Regions from separate parts of the Aeromicrobium sp. YIM 150415 genome, predicted to be linked through region 1. Evidence: riboswitches for the same ligand, from Rfam matches in the RefSeq annotation. Region 1 holds a riboswitch; each other region holds the start of a gene.
The links. Region 1 has a riboswitch for cobalamin ahead of JL108_RS16115 (fibronectin type III domain-containing protein). Riboswitches for the same ligand answer to the same signal wherever they lie in the genome.

Region 1 (7,448 bases):
GCAAGGTGGCGAGCGTGCCCGAGACACCGAGGAATCCCACGCCGAGGGCGACGGTGAAGGCCGAGCCCGCACTCACGCCCAGGATCCCGGGGTCGGCCAGCGGGTTGCGGGTCAACGCCTGGATCACCGCACCGGCCACGGCGAGGCCCGCGCCGACGACGATCGCCGCGACCATCCGGGGCACTCGGGTCTCACGGACGATCGTCGTGGCGGTCGGGTCATCCGGCGACCCCCACAAGGCCTCGATCACCCGACGTACCGACAGGGACTCCGCACCGACGGCGATACTCACAGCCGCAGCCACCGCCAGAACCAGCAGCGCGAGCACGATGACGGTCTGACGGCGCCCTCGGACGGATGAGCGCCCGGTGGCGACGGGAGGGGACGAAGGAGGCATCAGGCAATGAGTTTAGGCTTGCCTACGTCAGAGTTCGCTTCCTGGGCAGTCCCCGGGACGAGCCACCACAGCATCGGAGGGGAATCCGCACCCATGCACTATCGACTCACGGCGGCCGTGGCCGCACTCGCCCTCTCGCTCGGGCTCACCGCGTGCGGCGCCGACGACTCCGAGGGAACCGGGGGCAAGGGGGCGGCCGGCGATGACTTCCCCGCGACCGTCGCCACCGAGTTCGGCGATGTCACGATCGACGAAGCGCCGGAGCGCGTCGTCGCCCTCGGCTGGGGCGATGCCGAGACGGCGCTCGCCCTCGGTGTCCAGCCGGTCGGCGCCTCGGACTGGCTCGGCTTCGAAGGCGAGGGCGTGGGCCCGTGGGCGGACGGCCTGTACGACGAGGCCCCCGAGCTCATCGGGACGCTGGAGCCGTCCTACGAGCAGATCGCGTCGTTGAAGCCCGACCTCATCCTCGACGTCAAGAGCTCCGGGGAGCAGGAGCGCTACGACCGGCTCTCGCAGATCGCGCCGACTGTGGCGATCCCCGAGGGCAAGCAGTCCTTCCTCACCTCGATGGAGGAGCAGGTGACGATGATCTCCACGGCGCTCGGTGCGCCGGAGAAGGGTGAGGAGCTGCTCGCCGATGTCGAGCAGCAGTTCGCCGACGCCGCCGCCGAGCATCCGGAGTTCCAGGACAAGACCATCTCGGTCGCCGCCTTCACGTCCGAGGGCTGGGGTGCCTATATCCAGGGCAATGAGCGGGTGGCCTTCATGGAGCGGCTGGGATTCGAGCAGAACCCGGCCATCGAGGAGCTCACCCCGGAGGGCTTCACCGCGAAGCTCGCCAATGAGCAGATCGGCGTGCTCGACGCGGATCTGCTGGTGGTGTTCCCCATCTGGCTGCCGGCGACCGATGTGACCGATCAGCCGCTCTTCCAGCAGATCCCGGCGGTCCAGGACGGACGCTCGATCGTGTTCACCGACGATGATGAGGACATCCGTCAGTCGTACTCGGCGAACACGGTCCTATCGGTGCCCTTCGCCCTCGAGTCGGTGGTGCCGATGCTGGCGGACGCGGTCGGCTGACGGGTGGCCGCGGAGCGGTTGGCGAGTGGTCGCGGGCGCAAGCCCGCCGATGCGCGTGTTCACCGGGCCCGGGTGCTCCGTCGCGAGGATGTCTCGCCTTCGTTCGTCCGGCTGACGTTCGGCCCTGACGAGCCGAGCGCGCCTTTCCCGCTGGCGCCGATCGGCGCGGACCAGTGGTTCCGGCTGTTCTTCACCGCCGACGGCTCCGCGCTCCATCTGCCGTCGGGCGGCGCGGACGGTTGGTACGTCCGGTTGCGGGAGATGCCCGATGACGAACGTCTGACGGTGCGTAACTACACCGCCCGCCGGGTCGGGCACGACGAGGCGGGCTGGTGGATCGAGGTCGACTTTCTCTTGCACCGCGATCCGGAGGGGCAACGCGAGGGGGTTGCGGCGCAGTGGGCCGCGGCGGTGACACCAGGGACAGAGGTCGGCCTGCTCGACCAGGGAGCGATCTTCTCCTGGCCCGATGACGCGGGCGCTGCCCTGATCGTGACCGATGCGACCGGCCTGCCGGGTGTCGAGGCGGCGCTGCGTGAGCTTCCCGAGTACGCCGAGGTGACGGTGGTGGCCGATATCCCGACGGAATGGGATCGCCGGCCACTCACCTCACCTGCGATGGTGAAGGAGAGGTGGGCCGTCCACGCGGCGGGGAACGACTGGTCCGACTCGATGGGTGATCTCGATCTCGAGGTCGACTATGTCTATGCGGTTGACAGCTCCACGCTCGCCCTCGATGTCCGGGCGCGAGCACTCGCCGCCGGCGTGGACTCTCAGCGAATCGACTTCTGCAGCTACTGGCGCCCGCCCCGGGTGTGAGGTCACTCCGGTCAGCCGGCTCGTGGAAGACGGGTAGCCGGTGGGTGTGTGGGGATTCGTCGCTTGCGGTGGCGTGGGTCGGCGCCGGGGAGGAGGCGGCCATGGCGGTCGGTGAACTCGTGGGTCGTGGGGTCGATGACGAGTGCTCCGGCATGAACCGCTCTATGGCATCTCGGACAGAGCCCGATCAAATTCGCGAGGTCGGTGGGTCCGCCGCGGGACCACCAGATGATGTGATGGATATGCACCACCGGTGCCCGACATCCCGGGGACGCGCATTGGTGTCCTTGTCGGGCGAGGACCGCAGTCCGTTGCCTGGGCGTCGCCAACCGGCTGGATCTGCCGACGTCGAGGACGGCGTCCTTACCCCCGACCGCGACCGGGGTGATGTCGGCTTCGCAGATCATCTCCTGCAGCTGGCGGATGCCGATGGTCCCGAACCCCACCAACTCCCCAGACCCGGCATCATCCATCAACGTCGACGCGTCGATCGTCAGGGCCAGGTGCGGACGCACCCCCTGATCTTTGGGTAGGCCGCTCTCCAAGACCGAGTCGAGGAGACGTTCCAGCCCGTCGACTCGCCGCTGGGCGCTCGTGCGCGGATCATCCGCACCCGATGGTGCCAACAGCGACTGCAGGAGGGCGGTGAGTTTCGCGCCGGTGGTCGAGTTGAGGAACCCGTTGATGTGAACACCGTCAGGAACCGGATTCACCTGGATATCCTCACGGGCCATGCCATCGATCCACGCCTGATCCAACTCATCGGGATACACCGCATCCCGCAGGGTGCGAACCACCTGCCGCAACGCGGCAGGCTCGTGAGACGAGGCAACATCGAGAAGTTCAGGAAGCAGCTCACGCGTGTGCGAGGGCCCGACATGCGTGACCGCATACGACAGGTGCTTCACATGTTCGAGTGACACCCCACCCGCTGAGGCCAGCTCGGCGGCCTCGGGGATCTGCTTCAGCGTCACCCCAGACCTGACCAACTCACTCGCCCGCCGCGAGCTCACCCGCAACTGACCACGCAACCACGCCTTCACCGAGCTATACCCCTCGACCTCATACTCCAGGGTCTCGGACATCTCAGCGGTCAGTTGAGCCTTGGCGGCATCGATCGCATTGCTCGCCTCCTCCAGCGCACGTAGCGCATCCGTCGAGGGGGCGAACGCCTCCAACAGCGCTGCGGTGTCCCGCAGCCGCTGCACCAGATCCCCCGAACTCATACACCTATAGTATCGAACAAGCGTTCGAACATCAAGAGGTGGCTCCCCGTGTCGAGAAATCTAGGCCGAACGGAGACGGTGGATCGACACGCCCACGGCGACGAGACACACGACAGCGAGCGCGCCGATAGGCGGCCACCAGGGCGACATCGGCGACGAGGCTGCCAGCTGTTCCGTGGGTGTGGGTGCGCCGGACACCTCGCTGGTGACCAGCTGCGATGCCGGCAGATCCGAGGCCCATACCGCCTCAGCCGTGTATTCGCCCTCGGCATTGCGCTGCCCTGCTGCGGGCAATCTCGGCCCCGGAGCAGCCTGGCCCGCGCTGGGGTGTCTGGCCGGCGAGTTGATGGCGTTGTCACCGGTATCGTCCGACCCACCCGGCGGTGGCGGTGCAGCCGGGCCTCCCGTATCGCCGGGACTGCCGCCATCGTCGTCCGGCGAACCGGCTTCCGTGGTGGTGAAGGAGATGGTCTCGCTGTCGACCACCCGCCCCTTGGGCGACGCCACCCGAACCTTCGCCCGATAGGTCGTGTTCGGTTCCAGACCGGACAGCGCGACGTTCAGCGCATCGGACTCGCCCGCCTCGAACTCGCCACCGTCGACGACGAGGGAGAGGTCATCATCCGTGCCGTAGAGGACGATCGCCCGCTGCTCATGGGATCCGGCCGAGACCTGCGCCGATAGTTCGGCGACCGTGGGCCGGACGGTGCTGACCTGCGCACTCCCCACAGATGCCGGTATGACATCGTCCCAGGGCGCTGCCGCCAGCGCTCGCAGGGCCAGCGGCGTGGCGACCGGGACACCACGCTGTCCCCCCGTGACGATGATGCCCCGCAGTTCATCGAGCGAATCGGCGAAAGCGCCGATGTGCTGGGTGCCCGGTGTCCCCTCGGCCAACTCAGCCGTGACCTGCAAGGGCGAAAGATGCCGCGCGGCGCGGGCGGCGGCGTCCGCGTGACCGGCCTGGGCCATCGCCTCGGCGAAGGTCGCGTTGGCCGCGAAGACCTCGGCGGCGGGCATCTGGTCCTCACCGACGGCCCACGGCAGAGACCCATCTTCACGTTGCGCACGCAGCAGGAAGCCGGTGACCTTCGCGATAGCTTCATCGAGCCCGGCAACTCCACCATCGCGCAACTCCCGCAATGAGTCGAGCATCTCGGCTTGCAGCGAGACCACCGTCGTCTGGAAGCTGCCGTCCTCACGCTGCTGGCCCAGCAGACCTTCAGTCACACTCTGCGGAATCTCGCCTCCAGTGGAGAGAAGGAAGGCCGCGAAACCGGCGATCGCTCCGGGCTGGGAGCTATAGGAGGGCCGGCCGAATGAACTACTCCCGGTCCAGACGCCACCCGTCACCGGATCGGTCATCTCCGAGCGCTGGGCCACTTCGGCGAGATCGACGCCATTACTGAGGACCGCTTCACCGCCTTGTAGGGCACGGATCGCCGGGCCGAATCGACCCAGTGCGACACCGTTCGGCTGGGTGAGCCGGCCGCTGGCGAATACCGAACGGCCGATGCGCGAGAAGTCGCTGAGCTCTCGGCGAACACGTTCGAAGCGCTCATCGGTGACATCGACTCCGCTGGCCACGAGCGCGTTGACATAGTCGGCTAGCCGCCCGACGTTCGTTTCAGTCTCGAGCTGGCCTTCGATCCAGTGGCGGGCGAGGTCGACTTGTTCGGTGGAGGTCTCGTGCACCTCGGGCATGACCAGCCCCGGCCCCCGGGCGTCCATCGGCGGCACTCGGGGAGCGATGGCTTCCTGGGAGGTGTCGCCAGAGACGGTCGCCGAGAACGACCATCCCTCGACGCTGCCGACCGCGGCACTGTGACCTCCGGCTCCGGTTCCGCTGTAGCCCCACCGGACGCCGGGGCTGGCGTGCCAGTAGGACCAGTACGCCTCGATCGGCGGCATGCTGTGACAGATCGCCGGGTCGCCAGAACGGTCCCTGGGGTAACCGTCGATGGTGCAGAGCGCACCCGGGAAAGGCACGACGCGCGTCACCTCGAAGCCGGCCTCCAGCAATGCCGCCCACCCGCTGTGCGGACCGCCGGGCGCGCAGCGCACCTCCACCTGCTGATCGGCCAGGGTCTGGAAGTCCACGATCACCGTGACACCGGTATCGGGACCCTCGGTACCGGGTGCGCAGGGCTCCCACACCGAGATCAGTTCCGGGTAGGGGTTGGGCACCGGCTCGGTCTCAGCCGCCGCCGAGGGCGGCACCACGGACACCAGCCCGAGCGCCAGCGCGGCACCGGAAATGAGGGACAACACACGTCGCAAGATCACGACAACGGCCTTTCCACAGCAGGCCAAGTCGCGCGGCCCGCCGTCTGAACGCGAGACGAACTGGTCGAGGCCACAGCTGGATCTTCGGGCTCGGGATCATCCTCCCAGGCCGCCTTCCCAGTCGATCTCTCGATCGACCAGTGGCTGATGGCCTGGTCGTCACCCATACCGCTGCGCGTCAGCCCCGGAGTCTCACCGGGTTCCCACACACCGTGACGAGCGCAGCCTAACAGCCGGACGACCCGTCCGGTGGCGGAATTATCCACCGCGCCACCGGACGGACCCTCACCTCACGGAGTAGCCAGCGCCCCGGAGGCGAGATCGAGCAACGTGACGTCCAGCAGCGCCGGGACGGCCTGCGTGGTGGCCCGGACATCATTACTGTTCTGCACCGGCTGGCCCCCATTCGTGGCCGTGCAACCCGGAATCCGGCCGTCGACGCCTGCCCGGCCCTCCAGCCACGCCTGCCCGTCACTCGCGTCAGTGCCCGCAGCGAGTTGCGCCTGGGTGGCCAAGGCCGTGCTGTTCGTGTTCGGAAGCGGTACCGGCGGACTATCGGTGCTGCATGCCGTGCTCTCCCAATAACCACCCGCCGTGTCCTGCTGAGTCTCCAACCAGGTCACGGCATTCACCGCGGCCGTGAACTCGCCCGCAGCCGCGAGCGCCTGCACCGCCATCGCCGTCGAGTCCACGTCCTGGACACCGGACGTGCAGGTCGTGCTCGTATGGCCGAGCGTTGCCCGGAACGCGCCGCTGCTGCACTGCTGCGTGACGAGATAGTCCGCGGCATCCGCGGCACTCACAGAGGACGACTCGCTCAGTGCGACGACGGCCAACGACTGGGTGAAGGTGTTGGAGAAGTCGCTATCCCAGGGATCGCTGGAGTCGACTTGGTTGGGGATCCGGCCACTGGAGTCCTGGAGGCACTCCAACTCGCTGATGTAGCCCGCGGCGCTGCCCCCATTGGCCTGCTCGAAGACGGCCAGCTTGGCGATCGACCCGGCATAGACGCTGCCGGTCGAGTTCGCGCAGGAGCCGTTGTTCCAATAGGCGCTGGCGTTGGCACGGATCCAGTCGGCCGTGTCATCGGCCTCGGCGCTCAGACCGGCAGCCAGGAGCGCCCAGTTGCCGTCGATCGTCAAGCCGGTGTCGGCATAGGACGCGACGGCCGGCGGTGTGCTCCATTCGTCCCAGTAGGAGGTCTCGAGGAAGCTGCCGCCGGCATCGGTCGAGAGCTGCGTGGACAGCCAGTCCGCCGCATCGGCGCCGGCATCAGCCGGTGACGCGGTGGCGGGCGCTGCTCCCGCCACCAGGACGACGGCCGCCGCGGCAGGTACTGCCCGGGTCAGCCAGGAAGGTCGAGCGAACACAGAAATACCTCGTTCTGTCGTGTCACGACGGCGAGCCCGCCGGCCACGACCTGCGATCGAGGACCAGTCGGATTCTGCCCGCAGTCCGCGACGGGTGAGTGAATCAACAGTCCGTGGCAGGCATTCCGACTCGTGCCGAAGCACACACGGTTGCGGGTCAGCGCCGGATTCGCACCGGCTTCCCCTGTCACGTACCTCTCGGTGCCCGAAACGTATCCTCGGGTCCACTTGACGTCAACGTCATCTATAGATCCGAGCCTCGACCTGCGG
Region 2 (7,448 bases), on a different contig from region 1:
GCCGTGATCTCACCGGAGTCCAGGTCGACCGCGTGGAGCTGCTGGTTCTCCGGATCGCTCACATAGGCGGTGTGCTCGCGGACGAAGATCGCCGGCCGCGGCTGCTGCCAGTCGATCGGCTCGGTCCACTCGTCCTCCAGTACCTGGATCGAGTCGGTGATCTCGGCGGTCTCCGGATCGATCACGTGGATCGCGCCGTCGGTGCCGAGCACGAGCGCCTCGCCGTCGTGGCCGCGGGCCAGCGAACGGAAGGTGTAGCTGGCCGGCAGGTCCACCAGGGTCAGCTCGTTCGTGGCGGTGTCGGTCAGGGAGACCTGCGTCGGACGCTCGAGCTCGGCGTCGGGGTCCTGCTTGTAGTCGCCGAGCACCACCGAGGATGCGTCCGTGCCGGCCTGGTTGCCGATGCGGCCGTACTCGGTCGGGCTGTCGATCTTGGTGAACTCGCCGTCGGCATACGTCAGCAGGCCGTCCTCGCAGCCGATCACGACGACCTCGTCGCGTGCCGTCGCCTCGCCGTGCACCCCCGGGCACTCCTCGGAGCGGGCGACCTCCTCGCCGTCGGCGTCGACCACCCGCGCGCCCACGCGGGTCTCGCTGTCGCCGAGGGAGGTCAGCAGGTCGCCGTTCTCCAGCACGATCGCGACGCCGTGGTGCGCCTCGGGAGTCGAGTAGGTCTCGGTCTCGGGCATCTCGCCGTGGTCGAGGCCGTGTGGATCGAAGACCGTGATCTCGCCGGTGCCGTCGGCGAACAGCACGGCCTTGTCCGCGTGCCGGACCACGTGGCCGGGCGTATCGGCCTCGAACACCAGGTCGGTGAGCTCGCCCGCGGTCGCGTCGAGGACCTGGAATCCCTCGGAGGTCGAGACCAGGATGTGGTCATCGGTGCCGGCGGGGTTGAGGCGGTTGAAGCCGTCGAGCTCGATGTCCTTCTCTACCTCCAGGGTCTCTCCGTCGAGCAGCAGGACGCCGCCGTCATAGGTGACGGCGACCGGATGGTCGATGGATCCGCTGCCGTGGTCGTGTCCGTGGTCGCCGGCCTCGTCAGACTCCGAGTCGCTGCCGCAGGCGGCGAGCGTCAGCGTCGCGGCGAGCGCGAGTGGCAGGATCGCGTGTCGTCTGGTCATGGGTGTTCTCCTTCAATGGGTGGGTGTGTCAGGACAGTGCGGAGGCGATGGCATCGGTATTGGCGCGCATCATCCCCAGGTAGGTGGCCGCCTCGCCGTCGGCGGTGAGCGACTCGGAGTACAGCGAGACCACCTGCACGTCGATGCCTGCCGTGTCGGCGAGTACCTGCGCGAGACGGTCCGGTTGCGACGAGTCGGCGAAGACCGCGGGCACGCCGTTCTCGGTGATCGCGGTGGCGAGGGAGTCGAGGTCGGCGGCGCTGGGCGACGCGAGCGTGGTGCCGCTCGGGATCACGGCGCCGACGACCTCGAAGTCGTAGCGGTCGGCGAGGTAGCCGAGGACGTGGTGATTCGTGACCAGACTGCGGCGATCGGCCGGTATCGCGTCGAAGGCCTCCCTCATGTGCCGATCCAGGTCGGTGAGCTCGTCGAGGTAGGCCACGGCCCCCTCGCCGGGCTCTATGCCCGCGTGCTCCTCCAGTGCCTCGGTCACGTGCTCGACCGCGAGGCTCATGCGGGCGGGATCGGTCCAGAAGTGCGGATCGAGCTGGCCCGCGGAGGCTCCCTCGCGATATTCCAGGGGGTCGACGAGGTCGCCGACGGCGAGCACCGGCACGCCGTCGGCCTCGGCGGCGTCGACGACGTGTTGGACGCCCTCCTCGAGGCCGAGTCCGTTGCTGACCACGAGGTCGGCGTTCTCGACGGCGGCCGCCTGCTGGGCGGAGATCTCGAAGGAGTGCGGGTCGGCCCCGGCCGGCATGAGCACGGTGACCTCGACATCGCCGCCGGCCACCTCCTGCACGACATCGCCGAGGATATTGGTCGTGACGACGACACCTCCGTCGGACGGGCCACCCGAGCAGGCGGTGAGTGCGGCCGCCGACAGGGCGATGCCGCCGGCGAGCGCGGCCAGCCGCCGGGTCACCATCCCGTCTCCACCAGGTGGAGCGGGGTGACGTCGCCGGTCTGGATCCCGCGGGCGATGCGCAGACTGTCGGCGTAGTCGATCTCGTGGACGACCGAGGCCTCGGCATCGTTCACATAGGCCCGTGACGTGTCGGCGACGAGGGACGGCGGGTTCTCGAGGTCCGGATTCTCCAGGAGGGGGCGCTCGGCCACCTGCTCGCCCGTGGCGTCGTAGTGCCGCAGCGTGCCGTCCTCGCCGAGCACGAGCACGCCGAGGTCGGCGCCGAGCGCGACCGCCGCGAGGGGCGAGGGGGACTCCATGGTCGTCCAGGTCCGGCCGCCGAGATCGAGCACCGCGACCTCATCGCCGAGAACCGCGGCGAGCTCGGTGGCGCGGGGGCGCTGACCGAGCTCGCGGGCCCGCTCCTCACCGGGATAGGGCACGAGATCGTTCTCGCCGTCCTCCGTCACGAGGACGCCGTCGGCGCACGCGATGACGAGCTGCTCGCCGGTCCGCACGGCACCGTCGGGGTCGTCACAGGAGCTGTCGATGTCGTCGTCCGCGGCTGTCGTCAGCTCACCGTCCTCCAGGGCGTCGCGGTCGACGGTCGTGACCGCGCCGTCTGCATCGATGGCGAGCGTGTCGGAGCCGAACGCGCCGACGATCGTGCCGTCGGCCAGCTCGGTGTCGCCGAGCTGTGCGGCGTCCTGGCGGTAGTAGTGGTTGTGGTCGCCGTGCGGCCAGGTCCAGCTGCCCGCGTCGAGCACCGTCGCCGTGCCGTCCTTGCTTCCGAAGACGAAGCGCCCATCGGTCTGCACGGAGTCGGCAGGCAGGTCGAAGGTCTCGGCGCTGCCGTCGAGGAGATCGATGACCGAGGCTCGTTCGCCATCGGCGACCACGAGCCGGTGCTGTGCCTCGGCCTCCTCGACGGCGCCCTCGACGTGCCCGTGGCCGTGCTGGTCCCCGGCGGTGTCGTCGTCACCGGAGGACGAGCAGGCGGCGACCAGGACGATGCTGGTGACGGCGAGGAGGGGGCGAAGGGGTCTCATGCGGTCCTTTCGAGGGTGCGGGCAGTGGAGGGCACGACGGAGCGCAGTCCGAGTGCCAGGACGAAGATCGCGACGGCGCAGGCGGTGATCGTGGCTCCCGCCGCCGTGCCCGCGTGCCAGGAGACGAGCAGCCCGACGACGACGGCCACGGCGCCGAGCGCGGCCGCGAGGGCGATGGCGAGGGATACGCGGGAGGTCCACAGCACCGCCGCGGCGGGAGGCGCGATGAGCATGCCGAAGACCAGCAGCGTTCCGACGATGCTGAACGTGGCGACGATCGCGAGGGTCAGCATGGTCAGCAGCGCGAGCTGGGCGATCTCGGGACGCAGCCCGCTGGTGCGGGCGATCCGGCGGTCGAGGGCGCTGACCAGGAAGGCTCGGTGGCCGAGAGCGGTCATCGCGACGATGACCGCTGTCGTCACCGCCAGCGTCACGAGATCGCCCTGTTGCACGGCGAGTACCTCGCCGAAGAGGAAGGCGGTGATGTCGACGGCGAACGAGCCCGAGGCGGAGACGATGATCACGCCGGCCGCGAGCATCCCGACGAACAGCAGGCCGATGGTGGTGTCGGTTCCGAGGCGGCGGTTCCGTTGCAGCGCCGATACCCCCAGGGCCATGAGGGCGGCGGCGATCCCCGCGCCGAGGCTGAGACTCACACCGGCCAGGGACGCGAGCGCGACGCCGGGGAGCATCCCGTGGGACATCGCGTCGCCGAGGAAGGCCATGCCGCGCAGCACCACCCAGGTGCCGGCGCAGGCGCAGGCGACGGCGACGAGGAGTCCCGCGATCGCGGCGCGGGTGACGAAGCTCACGGCGAAGGGGTCGGTCAGAAGGTTCATCGGCGAGGACTCTACAATGCAATGAGAACCATTCTTATTAGGGGGTCGGATGATCGACGTGTGTGAGGTGCACGCGGGCTACGGGCGGCACGAGGTGTTGCGGGGCGTGACCTGGTGTTTCGCTGCCGGGCGGGTGACGGCGCTGCGCGGCTCGAACGGCTCGGGCAAGACGACGTTGCTCGATGTCATGGCGGGGATCAGGCCCCCGGCGCGAGGCACCGTCAGCCGTCCTCCCGGCGGGGTGGCCTATGTCCCGCAGCGCACGCACATCGATCCACGCCTGCCCCTCACGGTGCGCGATGTCGTGACGATGGGAGCCTGGCAACGGCGTGGCCCGTGGCGCCGGGTGAGCCGTGATGATCGCCGGGCGGTGGAGAGCGCGATGGACGATCTCGGCATCGCCCATCTCGCGCGGCGACGGCTCGATGAGCTCTCCGGCGGACAGGTCCAGCGGAGCCTCGTGGCCCGGGCGATCGTCTGCGACGCCCCGGTGATGGTCCTCGACGAGCCGATGTCGGGGCTCGACATCGGGGTACGGCGAGAGCTGAGCGATGTGCTGCGCCGGGTCGCGGCCTCCGGCCGGGTCGTGGTCCAGGCCACGCACGATGCCGAGGCCGCGGAGGCGAGCGATCAGGTCGTCACCCTCGTTGACGGCCGCCTCCACCGCCACCCCTCGACGGTCCACTAGCGATGCCACGTCCAGGTGGAGCGGTGTCGCTGCGCTCGCCGTCGTTACTCGATCACCGATCTGGGTCCTTGGTGGTCGAGTAGCCCAAGGCCGTCCGCGGCCGACGCCGTGGAGCCAGCGCATCGGGGGCGTAGCCGCGCTGGAGCGAGGCCAGGTTTGGGCTGGGGTGGGTTTCGATACGGTCGCTCGCTGAACGAGCTTCCTACTCAACCACCGATCCCTCGCCTCGGTGGTCGAGTAGTGGAGGTCGCTGGAGCGAAACCACGTTCGCGTAGCCTGCGGGCATGGACCCGCTCGCCGGACTCGGCCCGTACTTCGCGGTCGAGCGCGGGACGGTGGGTGAGGGCTGGCTGACGCTGGACCAGCTCCACGGCGAGGTCCTTGCCGAGCGCGTCGCCCACACCCGCGACGCTCTCGCCGAGCGCGCTCGCGCGGACGTCGAGGACCGGGTCGCCGCCTCGATCATGTCCCTCGGACTGTTCGCACGTCTCGTCTCCCCGGTGCTCGGATCGCTCGCGGCAGGGGTGCTGGCGCCGCGCATCGACCTGTCGACGACCCGCTGGCGCCCCGTCGACTCCGGGCCCTGGCCGATCGCGGTCGAGCCCGGCGAGCCGCGCACGCTCGACGAGGTGACCACCGAGGTCGTCGGCCCCCTCGCTGAGCGCATCGGAGCCGACTACTCCGTCTCGCGCACCATCCTCGACGGCAATATCGCCTCAGCGGTCTTCGGAGCCGTGACGATGCTGCGCCGTCTGGGCGCCGCCGATGCCGACCGGGCCACCGGGGCCGCCCTGGGCAGCCTCTCCGAGGGCCCGCTGCGCGGCACCGGCACGGTCGACGGCGGCTTCGTCCGCGCCTCGTGCTGCCTGTACTACCGGTTGCCCGGTGGCGGCTATTGCGGCGACTGCGTGCTCGCCGCCCGTTGAGCCGCTGCTAGAGTGCGAGCGCCAGTCGTGCTCGTTTGAGCCAGGGAACCCGGTGTGAGTCCGGGACTGACGCGCAGCGGTGAGGGTGACGGGCGGAGCTTGATGCCACTGGACGATTGTCCGGGAAGGCGCTCCGTCTGATTGATCCCGAGTCCGAAGACCTGCTGGTCGCACGTTCGCGTGTGTGATCCATCCAGTTGCAGGCTTCGCGTTTGAGCCTCGGACGAAAGGGACCTGTCATGGTCGTCCGTACCCTTCCCACCCTCGCTGCCGCCGCGGCGGCACTCCTGCTCGCCGGCTGCGGAGCCGACGCCTCGGGCGACTCCGCGAGCGACGACACCGACGGCGTCTCACTCACCAACTGCGATATCGAGAAGACCTACGCGGCCCCCGTCGAGCGGATCGTCGCGACGAGCAACTCGGCGAATATCGGCACGCTGCTGCGGGTCGGCGCCGTCGACCAGCTCGCCGCAGTGGCCCTCAACCCCGACAACGACGAGATCATGACCGAGCTGTACGGCTCCGGTATCGAGGACGTGCCGCGCCTCGAATCGCCGATCTCGCTCGAGGCCATCGTCGCCCAGACCCCCGACCTGCTGATCGGTTCGTACAGCGGCCTGTTCGCGGGATCCTCCGGTGTCACCGAGGAGGTCGCCGCCGAGCGAGATATCGACACCTATGTGATCTCCGACAGCTGCCGGCAGGACCCCGATGACACCTCCTCGGCCCTCGGGACGATGGATCCGTGGACGGCGGTGCGGACCGATCTGGAGAACTACGGCGCGCTGACCGGACACGAGGACGAGGCCTCCGAGGCCATCGAGGATCTCGATGAGCGACTCGGTGCCCTGGAGGACGCACCGCGTCCTGACGCCGCGCCGAAGGTCCTCCTCTTCGACAGCGGCACCGATGACCTCTACACGTCGGGCCACAACGGCCCGCCGCAGGGCATCATCGATGCCGCCGGAGGCGAGAATGTCTTTGCCGACGAGGACACCACCTGGTTCCGAGCCAGCTGGGAGGCTGTCGCCAGCCGTCAGCCCGATGTGATCGTGGTGCTCGACTACCGCAGCGGCGATGAGAACGAGGTCGCGACGAAGATCGACACCATCCGCCAACAGCCCGCGCTGCGCGACCTTCCTGCCGTGGCGGAGGACCGCATCGTTGTCCTCCCGCTCGCCCTCTTCACCAGCGGACATCCCAATATCGAGGCGGCCGAGGCGCTGCGCACCTCCTTCGACGACCTGGGCCTCACGCCCGAGTCGGGCATCGAGGGCCGCTTCGCCGGTTATGGCCGCTGACCCGAGCTGGATCGTGCTGGCCCGGCAGGCGTTGCCGGGCCAGCGGATCGAGCTCGGGATGAGGGAGAGAGATCCTGGCGCGTGGACACCACTGCGCTCGTTGGCCGACTCCCGTGCCTGGCCGTCGATCGCCCGCGACTACGCCGACGGCATCAGTGCGCGCTCTGCGGTCGTCGGAGCCTCGTGTGCCCTGCAGGGTCTCGCCTCGCGGGTGATGGGGCCGGTGCTCGTGGGCTGGGCGCTCGGGCATCCGGTCCCTCGCCTGGCGGATGTCGAGGTGGAGGTGCTCGTTCGCGCCGGCCGTACGACGGGCGTGCGCTACAGCGTCACCCGGACGACGCCGCTTCACGCCGATGAGCTCGTGACATCGCTGGCGACTGTGATCCATCCGCTCGTCGAGGCGATCCGGGAGACCTTCGCGCTCACCGAACGGGTGCTGTGGGGCAATGTCGGTGCGTCGTGTGCCGGGGCCCTCGGCGCGGCGCACCGGATCGCGAGCGATGCCGAGGTCGTGCGCCAACACGGAGAGCGACTGCTCGCCGGACCCTGGCTGGTGTCGCTGGCCGTCGAGCCACGGACCTGCGATGGCGCATGGACCTATCGTCGGGACACCT
Region 3 (7,448 bases), on a different contig from region 1:
TCCCTCGGCCCATGCCAAGGCGATGCGCCACCTCGATGAGTGTCCTGACTGCGCGGCACAGCACGCGGTGCTCGATGACATCAACGGCCGCCTCGGCGCCTGGATCTGGCCGGTCGTCCTGTGCGGCTTCGCCGGCCTCCCCGCCGCCGCGTGGCCCGGCGGCCTGCATCGCGATCAGGGTTCGTCGACGGGCTCCGCGTCGTCCGCCGTCTCCGGACCCGTGGTCGCCGGTGCGGTCGGTGTCGCCGGCGTCGCCGCGCTCGTCGCGGCGCTCGTCGTGCTCTCCCCGACGGCCGCGCCCAGCGACGCCGAGGCGGCGAGTCCACCGGGTAGCTCCTCCACGCCGGCGGACGACGGCGACCCGGGTGAGACTCCGGCGGACCCGCCCCCACGACCGGCGAGCGATCCCGCCGAGGACGTTCAACCGGCCTCGTCCTCCCCGGCGGGCGAACCGGCACCTGCTTCGGATGACACCGCCGAGGTGACGCTGCCGCTCATCCCCTGGGAGACCCGGCCCACGAGCCCGCCCGCCACGGACCCCGAGCCGGGACCGGGTCCCGAGACGGAGCCCGGTCCCGAGCCGGGGCCAGGTCCCGATCCGGAACCCGAGCCAGAGGAGCCCCACGAGGAACCCCAGCCGATGGTGCTGACCGACTTGGCCTGGGAACCGATCGTCTCCCAGCAGATCTCCGAGGAACTCGGCATCTGGTCGACCACCTTCTCCCCCGTGCCGACCGTGAGCGGCGAAGACGCCTCGACGATCCCGATCACCGCCGTCTTCACCTTCCCGGATCAGACCACGGGATTCATCGATATCGACGCCCCCGGGTGGACCTGCGATGCCGAGGCAGCCCCTGGCGGGCCGGCCTTCGTGCCGGATCCGGTCGACACACCGTTCCTCGGCCCGGGGAGCCCGCCGCTGATCTGCACCGTGGACTGGGACACCAGCACCACCCTGGCGCCCCTCGTGTTCCAGCTCCAGCCCGTGACCATCGGTGAGCCGCCCAGCGGCGACGTTCAACTCGCCGGCACGGGTATCGACCCGGTGACAACCAGCTTCTGATCGCCGCCCTCCGGGACGCCGCAGGCGGGGAAGGGGTCGACGCGCACACCCTGCTCGCGAGATTCGGGACACGGAGGATGTGATTCCGGGGCTGCTGGGGCAACCGCAGAAGCACATCCTCCGTCGGGCGCAAACGAAGGATGTGTCTTCGTGGTAGTCAGGGCAACCACGGAATCACATCCTCCGTCGGCCCCCGGAGAGCGGCACCGAGGGACGGCGCCTGGACCACGGGTATCAGGCTGCTAGGCGCGGCGGCGGCGCAGCACGATCACGACCGCGGCCACGACGACCAGGAGCACCACGATCGAGCCGGCGATGAGGCCGGTGTTGCTGCCCTCGTCCTCGGCGTCCTCGGCCGCGGCATCGTCGGCGGGCGTGGACTCACCGCCCGCCTCCTGCGCCTGCTGGCGCAGTTCCTCATCGGGCGCGGTGGCCGGTGCCGCCGTGCCGTCGCCATAGGCCAGCGCGACGAAGTCGCCCTCGGCGAGGATCTGCTGGTCCACGCCCTGCTGAGCGAACTCCCATGCACCGTCCGAGCCGACGTAGAAGCCCCAGAAGCTGTCGCCGGCCGGCATCGAGTCGCAGGACTCGACATCAGCGCCGGGGCGACCCTCGACCCGGCACACCACGCTGTCGCCGTACTCGGTCGTGCCTTCCAGCTCCAGCCCGGCACCGGTGATCGCGGCGAGCGCCGTCATCTGGGCCGCGTCCTGCGCGCACACGACCTGCTGCTCCGCCTCGAGCGAGCCGTAGTCGACGAGGATCGGGATATCGGCCGGATCCTCGCACTCGCCGTGTGCCGAGGCCGGCGCGGCGACGGCGACGAGGCCGGGCAGGACGAGGGCGGCGGCTGCGAGCAGTCGCTTCATAGGGAGTTCCTTTCGACGGGGATGATGCGCGCCCGGCGGGCCGCCCGGCGCAAGGTGAGCAGGAGGGCGGGCCCGAGGACGACGATCAGCACGGTATTGGTGATCGCCCGCCCGGTGTCCCAGCCGGTGGAGGTCAGCAGGAAGAAGACCCCGAAGCGGCGGAGGTTCTCCAGCAGCGGGTCCCCCGGCACGAAGGACAACGACCCCGAGTCGATGCCGATCGCGAAGGGCCAGGTGGACAGGTTCATGAGCAGGCCGAAGAGATAGGCGCAGACCACGCCGTAGACCACGAGCATCGCGATCTCGGCCTTCCCGGCGACGCGGCGTGGCAGCAGCCCCGCCCCCATGCCGATCCACGCCGAGCACATCATCTGGAACGGCAGCCACGGTCCCACACCGGCCGTCAACAGCGCCGAGGCGAACACCGTCGTGCATCCGAAGACGAAGCCGAAGCCCGGGCCAAAGACCCGGCCGGCCAGGATCAGCAGGAAGAACACCAGCTCGATACCGGCGGTCCCGGCCCCGAGGGTGCGCAGCGCGGCGTTGACGGCCGTCAGCACGCCGAGGATCGCCAGCGCGCGCGAGTCGATACCGCCCTCGGACAGCTCCGCGAGCACGACCAGCGCGACGATCGGCAACAGCGCCATGAGCAGGAAGGGCTGGTCGACGCGGGTCGCGTCATCGGCCGGCTGCATGATCAGCGGCCAGCAGAACATGACGATCCCGGCGAGGGAGGCGAGTGCCAGGACCGCCGCGGACCGGCGACCGACGGGCACGGCGGGGCTCACCATCGCGTCCGCTCCACCTGCGCCACGGTCAGCCACTGCGGTCCGAGCACCTTGGCGACCTGTGGCGCGAACGCGGGCGATTCCGCCAGCACGTCACGGACCGGGCCCGCCGACACCACCTGACCGTCCGCCAGCACCGCCACCGTGTCGGCGACCTGCGCGACGAATTCGACATCGTGGGTCGACAGCACCACTGCGTGACCGTCATCGGCGAGCTCGCGAAGCACCCGCGAGAGCTCGGCCTTGGCCGGGTAGTCCAGGCCCCGGGTGGGTTCATCGAGTGCGAGCACCCGGGGCCGGGCGGTGAGGACGATCGCCAGCACGAGCGCGAGACGCTGCCCCTCGGAGAGGTCACGCGGATGGCGGGTGCCGTCGATGCCCGGGGCGAGCCGGTCGAGCAGCTCCCGGCAGGTGCCGGGCGGCTCACCCGCCTGCTGATCGGCGGCGGCGCACTCCTCGGCGACGTCCTCGAGATAGAGCAGGTCGCTCGCGGTCTGCGGCACGAGACCGACGAGCATCCGCGCCTCGTCGGCGGGGACGCTCATCGGGTCGGTCCCGTCCGGGCCGATCGCGACGCTGCCCGCGTCCCGGCGACCGGTGCCCTGCAATGCCCACAGCAGTGACGACTTCCCGGACCCGTTGCGGCCCATCAGCACGCAGACCTCGCCGCCGCGCACCTCCAGGTCCACCGCGTCGACGGCGACGACCGGGCCGTAGGCGACGGTGATGTCGCGAGCGGTCAGCTCCACCGGCCCGTTCGGCGCCGGTCGCGGTTCGGGCTCCGTGAGCACGAAGGGCTCGCTGCGCACCCGCTTGCGCGCCTCGCGCACCGAGAGCGGCAGGGGGTCCCAGCCGGCGAGCCGCCCGAGATCCACGATCGGCGGGGCGACCGGCGAGTCGCGCAACAGCTCCGCCGGATGCCCGCTGCGGACCGTGCCGTTCTCGACCACGACGAGCTGGTCGGCGAAGGGGATGACCCTCTCCATCCGGTGCTCCGCGACCACCACGGTCAGCGCGAGGTCGTCGACCAGCCGGGCGATGGTGGCGAGCACGTCCTCGGCGGCCGTAGGGTCCAGCGCGGAGGTCGGCTCGTCGAGCACCAGGACGCGCGGGTGCATCGTCAGGACCGAGCCGATCGCGACCCGCTGCTGCTGTCCGCCGGAGAGCGTGCGCAGCGCGCGGTCGCGCAGGTCCGCCAGCCCGAGCAGGTCGAGGGTCTCCTCGACGCGGCGCCGCATCGTCGACGGCGCCAGCCCCAGCTGCTCCATGCCGTAGGCGAGCTCCTCCTCGACGGTGTCGGTCACGAAGCCGTCCAGCGGATCCTGCGGCACGTAGCCGACGAGATCGGCCAGCTCGCGCGGAGGCCGTCCGAGGACCGATGCGCCGTCGATCCGGACGTCCCCGCTCAGCGTCCCGCCGGTGAAGTGCGGGACCAGCCCGTTGAAGACGCCGAGCAGCGTCGACTTCCCCGATCCCGTGCGGCCGGCGACCAGGGCGAGCTCGCCCTCGCCGATCGTCAGGTCGACCCCGACGAGGACCGGGAGGGGCACGCCGTCGTAGGCGAAGGTGACACCGGTGACGTCGATCATCGGACCGCCCGCCGTGGCTCCGGGGTCGCGAAGGCCGGCACCGCCGCCACGAGCACCGCGGCCAGCGCCATGATCGAGACATCGGGCGCCGTCGTGAGCGACGGGAAGGCGGCAGCCGGATCGACGATCCTCATGCCGACAGCGGCGACGAGACCGCAGGACGCGGTCACCAGCTCCGCGCTCCGCCAACGGTCCGGGCGATACCGCGTGCGCTGCACCCGCTCGCCCGCGCGCAGGAAGCCGATCACGGCACAGCCGACGCCGACGGCGAGCACCGGCCAGGAGAGCCATCTCGGCGCCGTCTGGTCGAGGAAGGCATAGGTGCCGACGCACAGACCGAACAGGCCGGCGAGCAGGAACCCGCCGGTCACGGCGCGAGCCCGCACCGATGCGGTGCCGGCACGACCGTATCCGCGGGCGTCCATGCCCGCGGCCAGCGTCATCGACCGCTCCAGCGCGTCCTCCAGCACCGGGACGACCAGCCGCCGCAGCGCCCCGACCCCCTTGCCGGGCTCACCGCGCAGACGACGCGCCCGGTGGACCCGCTGCACGCTCTCGGCGAGCTGCGGGAACACCGACATCGTGACGGCCAGCGCCGTCCCCACCTCGTACAGCGCGGGCGGCACCGAGGCCAGCAGCCGCTTGGGATTGGCGAGGGCGTTGGCCGCGCCGACGCAGATGACGACCGCCGCGAGCCGCAGGCCGTCGTAGAGTCCGGCGAGCACGGCCGTGGAGGTGACATCGCCCAGCAGCCTGATGCCCGAGATGACATCGGGAAGAGGGACCTCGGGCAGGTGGACCAGTACCGTGTCGCCGGCGACCGATCCGCCGCCGAACACCAGCCGGTACAGCACGCGCACGACCACGATGACCGCACCGAACCACAGATAGAAGCGGAAGGCACGGGCCCAGGGGGCGTCGCCACGTCGGCTGGCGACGACCAGGCAGGCCACCGCGATCACGAGGACCAGGACGACGGGATTGGTGGTGGCGGACGCGGCGGCGGCCAGGCCGAGTGCCCAGATCCACCAGGCGCCCGGATGCAGATCGCGGGCGCGGCGCTGCCGACGCTGCGTGGGGCTGGCAGTGACGACCATGGTCCTGACCCCCCACTGCGAGACGCGACAGTGTGTCGTGATGGACCCGCCCGCCCGGTCTCCCGACTCGCCCGAAGGCCTACGGTTGCGCGACAGTGCCGGACTCCGACCGGCTTCCCCGCGACGAACAGGTGTCCACTGGCGTGGACTCCACGAGTATAGAAGGTGGCATCGGGGCGGACGGCACCGCGAGCATCGTCACGCCACGGAACGCCGAGCGCTGAGGGCCCTAGGGCGAGACGGCGGCGCGAACGGTCTCGGGCGTCGCTCGCGCCGCCGCATCGACAGTCTGCCGCATCGACTCAGGTTCGCGCCACCGGCATCTCGGCGAATCGATGGTGCAGCTCCACCAGGCGGTCGCGCGCCAGGCTCGAGAGATGACCGTCGCCGAGCGCCGCGAGGAGCTCGTACTGTCCGAAACCTCGGCACGCCGGCTCCTCGACCGCGGGCAGGAACTCCAAGATCGCCTGTTCGAGCGCCTCATAGGTGGCCATCGAGCACACATCGGCATGCACCGCGACGACGTCCATCGGTGGCCAGTTGCTCGATCCCCAGCCGAGCGAGTACCAGTCCGGATGCGCCACCAGCCACTCCACGGCGGTATCGGAGTCCGCCGAGGGGGCGGCCAGCATCCGGCAGCGCAGGATGTCCGCTGCATCGTGGTCGACCTCGGCGAGCAGCACGTGCCATCGCTCCACGCCCGGATCACCGGCCCAGGCGAGCGCGGAGAGCGCCTCGGCGAGCGTCGCGTAGATCGTGCCGTCCAGCCGGTGCGCGAAGACCGCGCCCCGGACGTCACAGGGCTCGCGGTCCCGGGCCCTCGGCTCGGAGTCGCGGAGGGCATCGGCCAGGACGTGCTCGAGGGCGAGCTCGACGAAGCTCATCGCGTCGCTCGCGACCAGGCTCGCCAGCACGTCGGCCGGCCAGCTCGCCGAGGCGTCGAGCCCACGCTCTCGTAGATCGCGTTCCAGGTCCTCGTACCCCGGCGGGGTGGTGGCGCCCACGATGATCTCCTCCGATCGTCTGCCACTCCTTGGACCTCATGGAAGCAGATAGCGGCGCATCGCGCGCGGCATCGGCCGCCACAACGGCTGTTTTCGGATGATCGTCTGATATTCCAGACAAAAAAGCACCTTTATGAGGTAAAGATCCACCCCTGGACGGATCTGCGGACTCGCGCATTCGGCTACCGTCGATCCGATGGACAGGGCACCGTTCCGCCTCAGCCCGCGCGGCAGGCAGTGGTTCGATATCGCGCTGACCTGTGCGCTGCTCGCCGTCGCGCCGCTCGCGGCCGTCGGCATCAGCCCGGGCACAGCGGTGCTGACCGCGGCACAGATCGCCCCGTTGTTCTGGCGGCGCTCGCACCCGGTGGCGGTCTTCGCCGCGGTCTATGTCACGCACGCCGCGCAGGTGCTCCTCTACGACACCACGCTCCCCGGGCAGCTGGCCTTCCCCATCGCCGTGTACTCGGTGGCGCGATGGCGGGGGCTGCGATGGAGCATCCCGGTATTGGTCCTCAGCCTCATCGCCGCCGTCGTCGCCGCGATCGACTGGATGCCGTCCTACGGCACCCCCTCCTACAGCACGAGCCTGGTCGCCTCCCAGGCCTTCGGCATCGGCCTCATCGTGGTCGTGGCATGGGTCCTCGGACTGCTCGGGCACACCCGCGAGGCGTACGTGAACTCGCTGATCGAACGCAGCGAGAGGGTAGCCCGGGAGGCCGACCAGCGCGCGCAACTGGCGGCGCAGGGTGAGCGCAACCGCATCGCCCGCGAGATGCACGATGTCGTGGCCCACGGGCTGTCGGTCATCATCGTGCAGGCCGACGGTGCACGCTACGCCGCGTCCGCCCGCCCCGAGACGGCGGTCGACGCGCTGGAGACCATCGCGAGCACGGGACGGCAGGCGTTGACCGAGATGCGGTCGCTGCTCGGTCTGCTGCGCGAGAATGGAACCGGCACCGCCCCGCAGCCCGACCTCGCCGATGTCCCGGCTCTCCTCGAGGAGGCCGCCGCGTCGATGCGGCTCGACACCGAGAT
Region 4 (7,448 bases), on a different contig from region 1:
GCCGGGCCTGATGACCCGTGCGGTCGGCGCGACCAATGCCTTTGAGGATCAGCGTCAGCTGTGGCCCGAGATCGGCTGGGAGTCGATCCTCGACCGCGACCCCGATGTGCTGGTGCTCGCCGACCTGGAGCGTGGCGACGACGGTGACAGCGCGGAGGCCAAGATCGCCTTCCTGGAGTCCGATCCGGTGGCGAGCCGGCTGACGGCGGTCAAGGAGCGTCGCTACATCATCCTCGGAGGGACGACGATGGATCCCTCGATCCGCAATGTCGACGGCATCGAGCAGATCGCCGAGGGGCTGCGGGATCTGGGGCTCGTCGGATGACCGCCGCCGATCTCGTGCGGCACTGGGACGACCAGCAGGCCGCCTACATCGCCGAACGCGAGCAGCGGTTCGCCGTCATGGTCGATGTGCTGCGGCAGGTCGCGGGCGACGAGCCGATGACCGTCCTCGACCTGGCCTGCGGGCCGGGTTCGCTGGCCGCCCGCGTCCTCGACGCGGTGCCGAACTCCCGGGTCGTGGCGGTCGACTACGATCCGGTGCTCCTGGACCTGGCGGCGGAGTACCTGGCGCCCTATGGCGATCGGGTGCGGATCGTGGACGCCGATCTGACCGGCGAGTGGCGGGGGGCCATGGCGGAGGAGGGCTTCGCCGGCGCCGTGTCGACGACGGCGCTGCACTGGCTGTGGCCTGCTGACCTCGTCCGCCTCTTCGCGGAGGTTGCCGAGGTCCTGCGACCGGGAGGGGTCTTCCTCGACGGCGACCACTTCCGATTCGACGGACGCTCGCCGCACATCGCGCGCTGGGCCGCCGACCACGATCGTCGCACCCAGGAGGAGGCCTTCGCCGCCGGCGCGCAGAGCTGGGACCGATGGTGGGGTTCGCTGAGCGAGCGCCTCGGCCACGCGGAGCGCGTCGCCGAGCGCGACCGCCGGTTCGCGGGCCGAGACGCGACGCCGTCGACCGCGATCGACTTCCGGCTCGCGGCGCTGTCGCAGGCCGGCTTCGCCGAGGTCGGCACCGCCTGGCAGCTCTACGACGACTACGTCACCTACGCCGTGCGCGGTTGACGCCTCCGCCTTGCCGCGCGACGACGAGACCGCGCCCGACCATTGACCGGCCCCGAGCGGTGAGCCATCCCGCACTCAAGGTGCGGCGGTGCGTGATAATCCACCGCCCACAGATCCCAGGAGGGGATCAGCGAGTTCCGTACCGTTGGCGGGCGCCCTGATGGCTGACGCCGAGAGCGGCGGCGATCTCCACCCAGGTGACGCCTCGGGCCCGGGCATCGTGCACTGCATCGGTGACCGCTCGCTCGGCTGCGGCGCGGCTCGCGACCGCTGCTCTGATCGGTTCCGTCGCCGAGATATCGCGCATCGGGGCGGTGGCAGGATCGATCTCCTCGATCCTGTCGAGGGCTTCCTGGTCACTGAGCCGTATCCGTGCCGTCATGGTCATGCTCCCTTCGGTCGTCTCAGGGCCAGAACTTCGGCCGTGCTCGCATCGCGTGAACCACTCGCGGATCGAGGTCGGGGTCCGCGATCCCCACCTCGATGATCCGACCATCGCGGGCGGTGCCGATCACCAACAGGACCTCGTCTCTGCCCTCATAGACCCGAAGGAGGTGACGAAGGGCGTGAAGGATGTCCTCATCGGCGATGCCGTGCCGTCGTGCGCTGGCCGTGATCCTCACGAATGCAACATTAATTGCATTCTACGTCGTGTCGAGATCGTTATCCACACCCTCGCTCAGCACGCGGGCCGCCCCTCGGACCGGGGCGCGCGCTGCCCGGATACGCTGGGCGCACTCACGTCGACGCGATCTCAGGAACCCGGTGCGAGACCGGGGCGGTTCCGCCACTGTGAGGCCGCGCGGGCATCGTCCGCGAGGCCGAGCCAGACACTGAACGCGACGATTCCGACTGATAGGGGCGAGAACCCCGAGGAGGAAGCATGACGCGCATCGCGTTGCTGTCCACATCCGACACCGATCTGCTCTCCGCGCGCGCGAGCGGTGCCGACTACCGCTTCGCCAACCCGGTGCGGTTGACCGACGAGCAGATCGCGGCGCTCGTGGACGAGGCCGATCTCGTCCTCGCCCGCATCCTCGGATCGCCCGACGACGTGCCGACGGCGGTGCGCGAGGCCACCGTCCCGATCGTCGTCCTCGGCGGCGAGCAGCAGCCGAGCGCCGAGCTCATGGAGCACTCCACCGTCCCGATGGGTGTGGCCGCCGAGGCGCATCGCTATCTCGCCGAGGGCGGTCCGGCCAACCTCGCCCAGCTCCACGCCTTCCTCTCCGACACGATCCTGCTGACCGGCGAGGGCTTCGAGCCGCCCGCCGTCCTGCCGACGTGGGGGTGGAGCGAGCGCCCCGAGCGCCCCGCGGATCTCCCACGCATCGGCATCCTCTACTACCGCGCGCACGAGGCGAGCGGCAATACGGAGTTCGCCCATGTGCTCGCCGATGCGATCGACGCCACCGGCGAGGCCGTGGGCAGTCCGGTCTTCTCCTCCTCGCTGCGTTCGGCCCCCGATGACCTCTATGCGGCGCTCGGCACCCTCGATGCGCTCATCGTGACCGTCCTCGCGGCGGGTGGCCAGGTGCCCGGCGCCGTGAGCGCGGGCGGCGACGACGAGACCTGGGATGTCGAGCGCATCGCCGCCCTCGACATCCCGGTCCTGCAGGGCCTGTGCCTCACCTCCAGCCGCGCCGAATGGGAGGCCAATGACGACGGCGTGACCCCGCTGGACTCGGCCAACCAGGTCGCCATCCCCGAGTTCGACGGCCGCATCATCACCGCGCCGTTCTCCTTCAAGGAGATCGACGCCGACGGCCTGCCGCGCTACGTCGCCGATGAGGAGCGCTGCCGCCGCGTCGCCGGGATCGCCGTCAACCACGCGCGCCTGCGCCGCACCCCGCCGGCGGAGCGCAAGCTCGCCCTCATGCTGTCGGCCTACCCGACCAAGCACAGCCGGGTCGGCAACGCCGTCGGCCTCGACACCCCGGTCTCGACGGTGCGGTTGCTGCGTCGTCTGCGCGATGCGGGCTACGACCTGGGCGACGACCCGACCATCAGCCGCGTGCTCGACATGGACGATGACACGGAGGCCGGCGACACGCTGATCCACGCGCTCATCGACGCCGGTGGGCAGGACGAGGAGTGGTTGACCTCGGGTCAGCTCACCGAGAGCCACGTGCGCATCCCGGCCGCCGACTATGAGCAGTGGATCGCCGACCTGCCTGCCGAACTGGTCGACGAGGTCACCGAGGCGTGGGGTGCCGCACCGGGCACGCTCTTCGTCAACGATCGTCAGGAGATCGTGCTGGCCACGATCACCAGCGGCAATATCGTCATCCTCATCCAGCCGCCCCGCGGCTTCGGCGAGAACCCGGTCGCGATCTACCACGACCCCGATCTCGCGCCGAGCCACCACTATCTCGCCGCCTACCGCTGGCTCGAGCGCGGCTTCGGTGCGCACGCGGTGGTCCACCTGGGCAAGCACGGGTCGATGGAGTGGCTGCCGGGCAAGAACGCCGCCCTCTCGGCCTCGTGCGCCACGGATGCCGCGATCGGCAGCATGCCGCTCATCTACCCCTTCCTCGTCAACGATCCCGGTGAGGGCGCGCAGGCCAAGCGCCGCGCGCACGCCACGATCGTCGACCATCTGATCCCGCCGATGGCGCGCGCCGAGTCCTATGGCGATATCGCCCGGCTGGAGCAGCTGCTCGACGAGTACGCCAATATCCAGGCGATGGACCCCGCCAAGCTGCCGGCCATCCGCGCCGAGATCTGGACCCTCATGCACGCCGCGGAGATGCACCGCGACCTCGGCCTCGACGAGCGCCCCGGGGACGAGGAGTTCGACGACTTCCTGCTGCACGTTGACGGCTGGCTGTGCGAGGTCAAGGACGCGCAGATCCGCGACGGTCTGCACGTGCTCGGCCAGGCCCCCGACGGCGAAGCGCGTGTCAATCTCGTGCTGGCCATCCTGCGCGCCTCACAGGTCTGGGGCGGTGAGACCGGTGCTGTCCCCGGGCTCCGTGCCGCACTCGGGCTGAAGGAAGGTGCCGACGAGCTGGGGGCCGTCGACGAGATCGAGCAACGCGCCCGTGAGCTCGTCCTCGCGATGGAGGAGGCGGGCTGGGACGCCTCGGCGGCCACCGGACTGCACGATGATCCCGAGGTGGTGCGCGTGCTGGAGTTCGCCGCCACGCAGGTCGTGCCGCGGCTGGCCAAGACCACCGACGAGCTCGACGCGGTTCTGCACGCCCTCGACGGTGGATTCATCCCCGCCGGCCCGTCGGGATCGCCGCTGCGCGGTCTCGTCAACGTGCTGCCGACCGGGCGCAATTTCTACACCGTCGACCCGCGCGCCGTGCCCTCGCGACTCGCCTACGAGACCGGCGTGGCGATGGCCGACTCGCTGGTCCAGCGCCACCTCGACGAGACGGGGGAGTACCCCACCTCGGTCGGCTTGTCGGTGTGGGGCACGTCGGCGATGCGCACGAGCGGCGACGATATCGCCGAGGTGCTGGCGTTGCTCGGCGTGCGCCCGTCCTGGGACGAGGCCTCGCGCCGCGTCAACGGTCTCGACATCGTGCCGCTGGAGGAGCTCGGCCGCCCGCGCATCGACGTGACCGTGCGGATCTCGGGCTTCTTCCGCGACGCCTTCCCGCATGTCATCGCGATGCTCGACGACGCGGTCGCCCTCGTCGCCGAGCTCGACGAGCCCGCCGATCAGAACTACGTCCGCGCCCACACCGCGGCCGATCTGATCGAGCACGGCGACGAGCGCCGCGCCCGCACCCGCATCTTCGGCTCCAAGCCGGGGTCCTATGGAGCGGGCATCCTGCAGACCATCGAGGCTGGCAATTGGCGCGATGACAACGATCTCGCCGAGGTCTACACCGCCTGGGGCGGCTTCGCCTACGGCCGCGACCTCGACGGGGCCCCCGCGGCCGACGACATGCGCGCCAACTACCGGCGCATCCAGGTCGCGGCCAAGAACATCGACACGCGCGAGCACGACATCGCCGACTCCGACGATTACTTCCAGTACCACGGCGGCATGGTCGCGACGGTGCGGGCGCTGACGGGCAAGGACCCCAAGGCCTATGTCGGCGACTCGACCACGCCCGATGCGGTCAAGACCCGCACGCTGTCGGAGGAGACCAGCCGCGTGTTCCGTTCGCGTGTGGTCAACCCGCGCTGGATCGGCGCGATGCAGCGGCACGGCTACAAGGGCGCCTTCGAGCTCGCGGCGACGGTCGACTATCTCTACGGCTTCGATGCGACCACCGGTGTGGTGCACGACTGGATGTACGAGCAGCTCGCGCAGTCCTATGTGCTGGACGAGCAGACCCAGGAGTTCATGCGGCAGTCGAATCCGTGGGCGCTGCGCGGCATCGTCGAGCGCCTGCACGAGGCTGCCGACCGGGGTCTGTGGGCCGAGCCCGACCCCGAGACCCTCGCCGCCCTCCAGTCCGTCTACCTCGAGGTCGAGGGCGAGCTCGAGGACCGCCAGTGACCGAAGCGCGGGGACGAGACGCAGGATGTGACTCTGCGGTTGCTATGGCTACCGTGGAATCACATCTCGCGTCGTCGGGTGACGCAGGATGTGACCCTGTGGTTGCTATGACGACCACCGAAGCACATCTCGCGTCCGTCGCGACCGGGGGTGTGCGATGAGGGTGCGGGTCGTGGGGATCGGGCCGGGGGGTGTCGATCAGCTGACGGTCGAGGCGGTTGAAGCGCTGCGATCGGTCTCGGCCTATCTCGTCGTCGAGAAGCGCGAGGACGATCCCCTCGTCGCCGCCCGTGAGGCGATCATCGCGCGCCACGTCCCCGACCCGCCGCCGATGATCACCGTCCGCGACCCCGAAAGGGAGCGCAGCGCCCGGGTAGCCGGCGACGAGTCCGCCTACCAGCGAGCCGTCGCTGACTGGCATGCCGCACGAGCCGAACGCTTCGCCACCGCCCTCGACGAAGCCGACGGAGATGTCGCGATCCTCGTCTGGGGCGACCCCGCCTTCTACGACTCGACCCTCCGCATCCTCGATCGCGTGGCGGCGGACCGATCCCTCGATGTCGACGTGATCCCCGGCGTCTCGAGTCTGCAACTGCTCGCCGCCCGGCACGCCATCGTGCTGCACGAGATCGGCCGGCCGCTGCACCTGACCACCGGCCGCAAGCTGTCCGAGGCCGTCGAACGCGGCGAGGGCAATATCGCCGCGATGCTGCTGTCCTCGATCGACTCCTTCGCCGCGCTGAGCGACTGGACGGTCTGGTGGGGCGCGAATCTCGGCACCGCTCACGAGGCGCTCGCCCACGGGACGGTCGCCGAGGTGCTTCCCGACATCCGCGCTGCCCGCGACCGGGTCAAGGACGAGGCCGGCTGGATCATGGACCTCGCCCTCCTGCGAGCCCCGGCGTGAACCGGTCGCGAACGTGTGGTCGAATCCACGGTGGTCGAGTGGCCGAAGGCCGTTCACGGCCGACGCGTATCGAGACCACATTTCGAAGTGATTTCGATACGCCGCTCGTCCCTCGCGGCTACTCAATCACCGGGAACTCGGCTATCGGGAACTCGGTGGTCGAGTGCCCGCTGGCGGCACCTCCCGCTTGCGGGGGAGGAACGAGCGGGCGTATCGAGACCACACCAGGCGGGGCACCGTGAGTGCGCGGCTGCTGATCGCGGGGACGACCTCGGACGCGGGCAAGTCGGTCGTCACCACCGCACTCTGCCGCGCCTATGCCCGGCGCGGCATCCGGGTCGCGCCGTATAAGGCGCAGAACATGTCCAATAACTCGATGGTGTGCGCCGACGAGGTCGGCACGACCGCCGAGATCGGCCGCGCCCAGTGGATCCAGGCGCTCGCCGCGCGCGCCCGCCCCGAGCCGGCCATGAACCCCGTGCTGCTCAAGCCCGGCAGCGACCGCCGCAGCCATGTCGTCGCGATGGGCAGGCCCGCCGGCACCATCTCCTCGATGGACTTCGCCCGGGGCCGGCGCCACCTCGCCACGCTCGCCCACGATGCCTTCGACGACCTCGCGGGCCGCTACGACCTCGTGATCGCCGAGGGCGCGGGCAGCCCCACTGAGATCAACCTGCGCGCCAGCGACTACGTCAACATGGGCCTCGCGCAGCACGCCCGGATGCCTGTCGTGGTGGTCGGCGATATCGACCGCGGTGGCGTGTTCGCGGCTTTCTACGGCACCGTCGCGCTGCTCGACGCCGCCGATCAGGCCCTCGTCGCCGGTTTCGTGGTCAACAAGTTCCGCGGCGACGAGCGTCTGCTGCGCCCGGGCCTGGACGCCATCGAGGAGCGCACGGGCCGCCGCGTCTACGGCACGCTGCCGTGGGACGCCGGACTGTGGCTGGACTCCGAGGACGCCCTCGACCTGGAGAGCCGCCGCGATCAGCGCAGCTCCGATCCTGTGCG

Region 2: it holds a riboswitch for cobalamin, as region 1 does, so the genes downstream of both, JL108_RS17850 (ABC transporter substrate-binding protein) here and JL108_RS16115 (fibronectin type III domain-containing protein) in region 1, are expected to answer to the same signal.
Region 3: it holds a riboswitch for cobalamin, as region 1 does, so the genes downstream of both, JL108_RS18595 (energy-coupling factor transporter transmembrane component T) here and JL108_RS16115 (fibronectin type III domain-containing protein) in region 1, are expected to answer to the same signal.
Region 4: it holds a riboswitch for cobalamin, as region 1 does, so the genes downstream of both, cobN (cobaltochelatase subunit CobN) here and JL108_RS16115 (fibronectin type III domain-containing protein) in region 1, are expected to answer to the same signal.

Annotation. Positions count from the first base shown of each region.
Region 1 is NZ_JAERWM010000025.1:95,415-102,862, forward strand. Features, by position in the region: gene JL108_RS16095 (iron ABC transporter permease) at 1-397, opposite strand, end outside; gene JL108_RS16100 (iron-siderophore ABC transporter substrate-binding protein) at 491-1,477, shown strand; gene JL108_RS16105 (siderophore-interacting protein) at 1,481-2,296, shown strand; gene JL108_RS16110 (HNH endonuclease signature motif containing protein) at 2,308-3,522, opposite strand; gene JL108_RS16115 (fibronectin type III domain-containing protein) at 3,583-5,808, opposite strand; cobalamin riboswitch at 5,865-6,038, opposite strand; gene JL108_RS16120 (hypothetical protein) at 6,099-7,178, opposite strand; cobalamin riboswitch at 7,276-7,414, opposite strand.
Region 2 is NZ_JAERWM010000030.1:13,639-21,086, forward strand. Features, by position in the region: gene aztD (zinc metallochaperone AztD) at 1-1,124, opposite strand, end outside; gene aztC (zinc ABC transporter substrate-binding protein AztC) at 1,153-2,052, opposite strand; gene JL108_RS17830 (hypothetical protein) at 2,046-3,080, opposite strand; gene aztB (zinc ABC transporter permease AztB) at 3,077-3,919, opposite strand; gene aztA (zinc ABC transporter ATP-binding protein AztA) at 3,969-4,607, shown strand; gene JL108_RS17845 ((2Fe-2S)-binding protein) at 4,892-5,533, shown strand; cobalamin riboswitch at 5,539-5,717, shown strand; gene JL108_RS17850 (ABC transporter substrate-binding protein) at 5,773-6,834, shown strand; gene JL108_RS17855 (hypothetical protein) at 6,824-7,448, shown strand, end outside.
Region 3 is NZ_JAERWM010000033.1:20,840-28,287, reverse strand. Features, by position in the region: gene JL108_RS18615 (sigma-70 family RNA polymerase sigma factor) at 1-1,063, shown strand, start outside; gene JL108_RS18610 (hypothetical protein) at 1,306-1,932, opposite strand; gene JL108_RS18605 (ECF transporter S component) at 1,929-2,723, opposite strand; gene JL108_RS18600 (ABC transporter ATP-binding protein) at 2,717-4,309, opposite strand; gene JL108_RS18595 (energy-coupling factor transporter transmembrane component T) at 4,306-5,406, opposite strand; cobalamin riboswitch at 5,441-5,567, opposite strand; gene JL108_RS18590 (hypothetical protein) at 5,709-6,410, opposite strand; gene JL108_RS18585 (sensor histidine kinase) at 6,607-7,448, shown strand, end outside.
Region 4 is NZ_JAERWM010000023.1:4,389-11,836, forward strand. Features, by position in the region: gene JL108_RS14715 (ABC transporter substrate-binding protein) at 1-325, shown strand, start outside; gene JL108_RS14720 (class I SAM-dependent methyltransferase) at 322-1,071, shown strand; gene JL108_RS14725 (hypothetical protein) at 1,199-1,453, opposite strand; gene JL108_RS14730 (hypothetical protein) at 1,476-1,694, opposite strand; cobalamin riboswitch at 1,796-1,928, shown strand; gene cobN (cobaltochelatase subunit CobN) at 1,955-5,533, shown strand; gene cobF (precorrin-6A synthase (deacetylating)) at 5,691-6,440, shown strand; gene JL108_RS14745 (cobyric acid synthase) at 6,679-7,448, shown strand, end outside.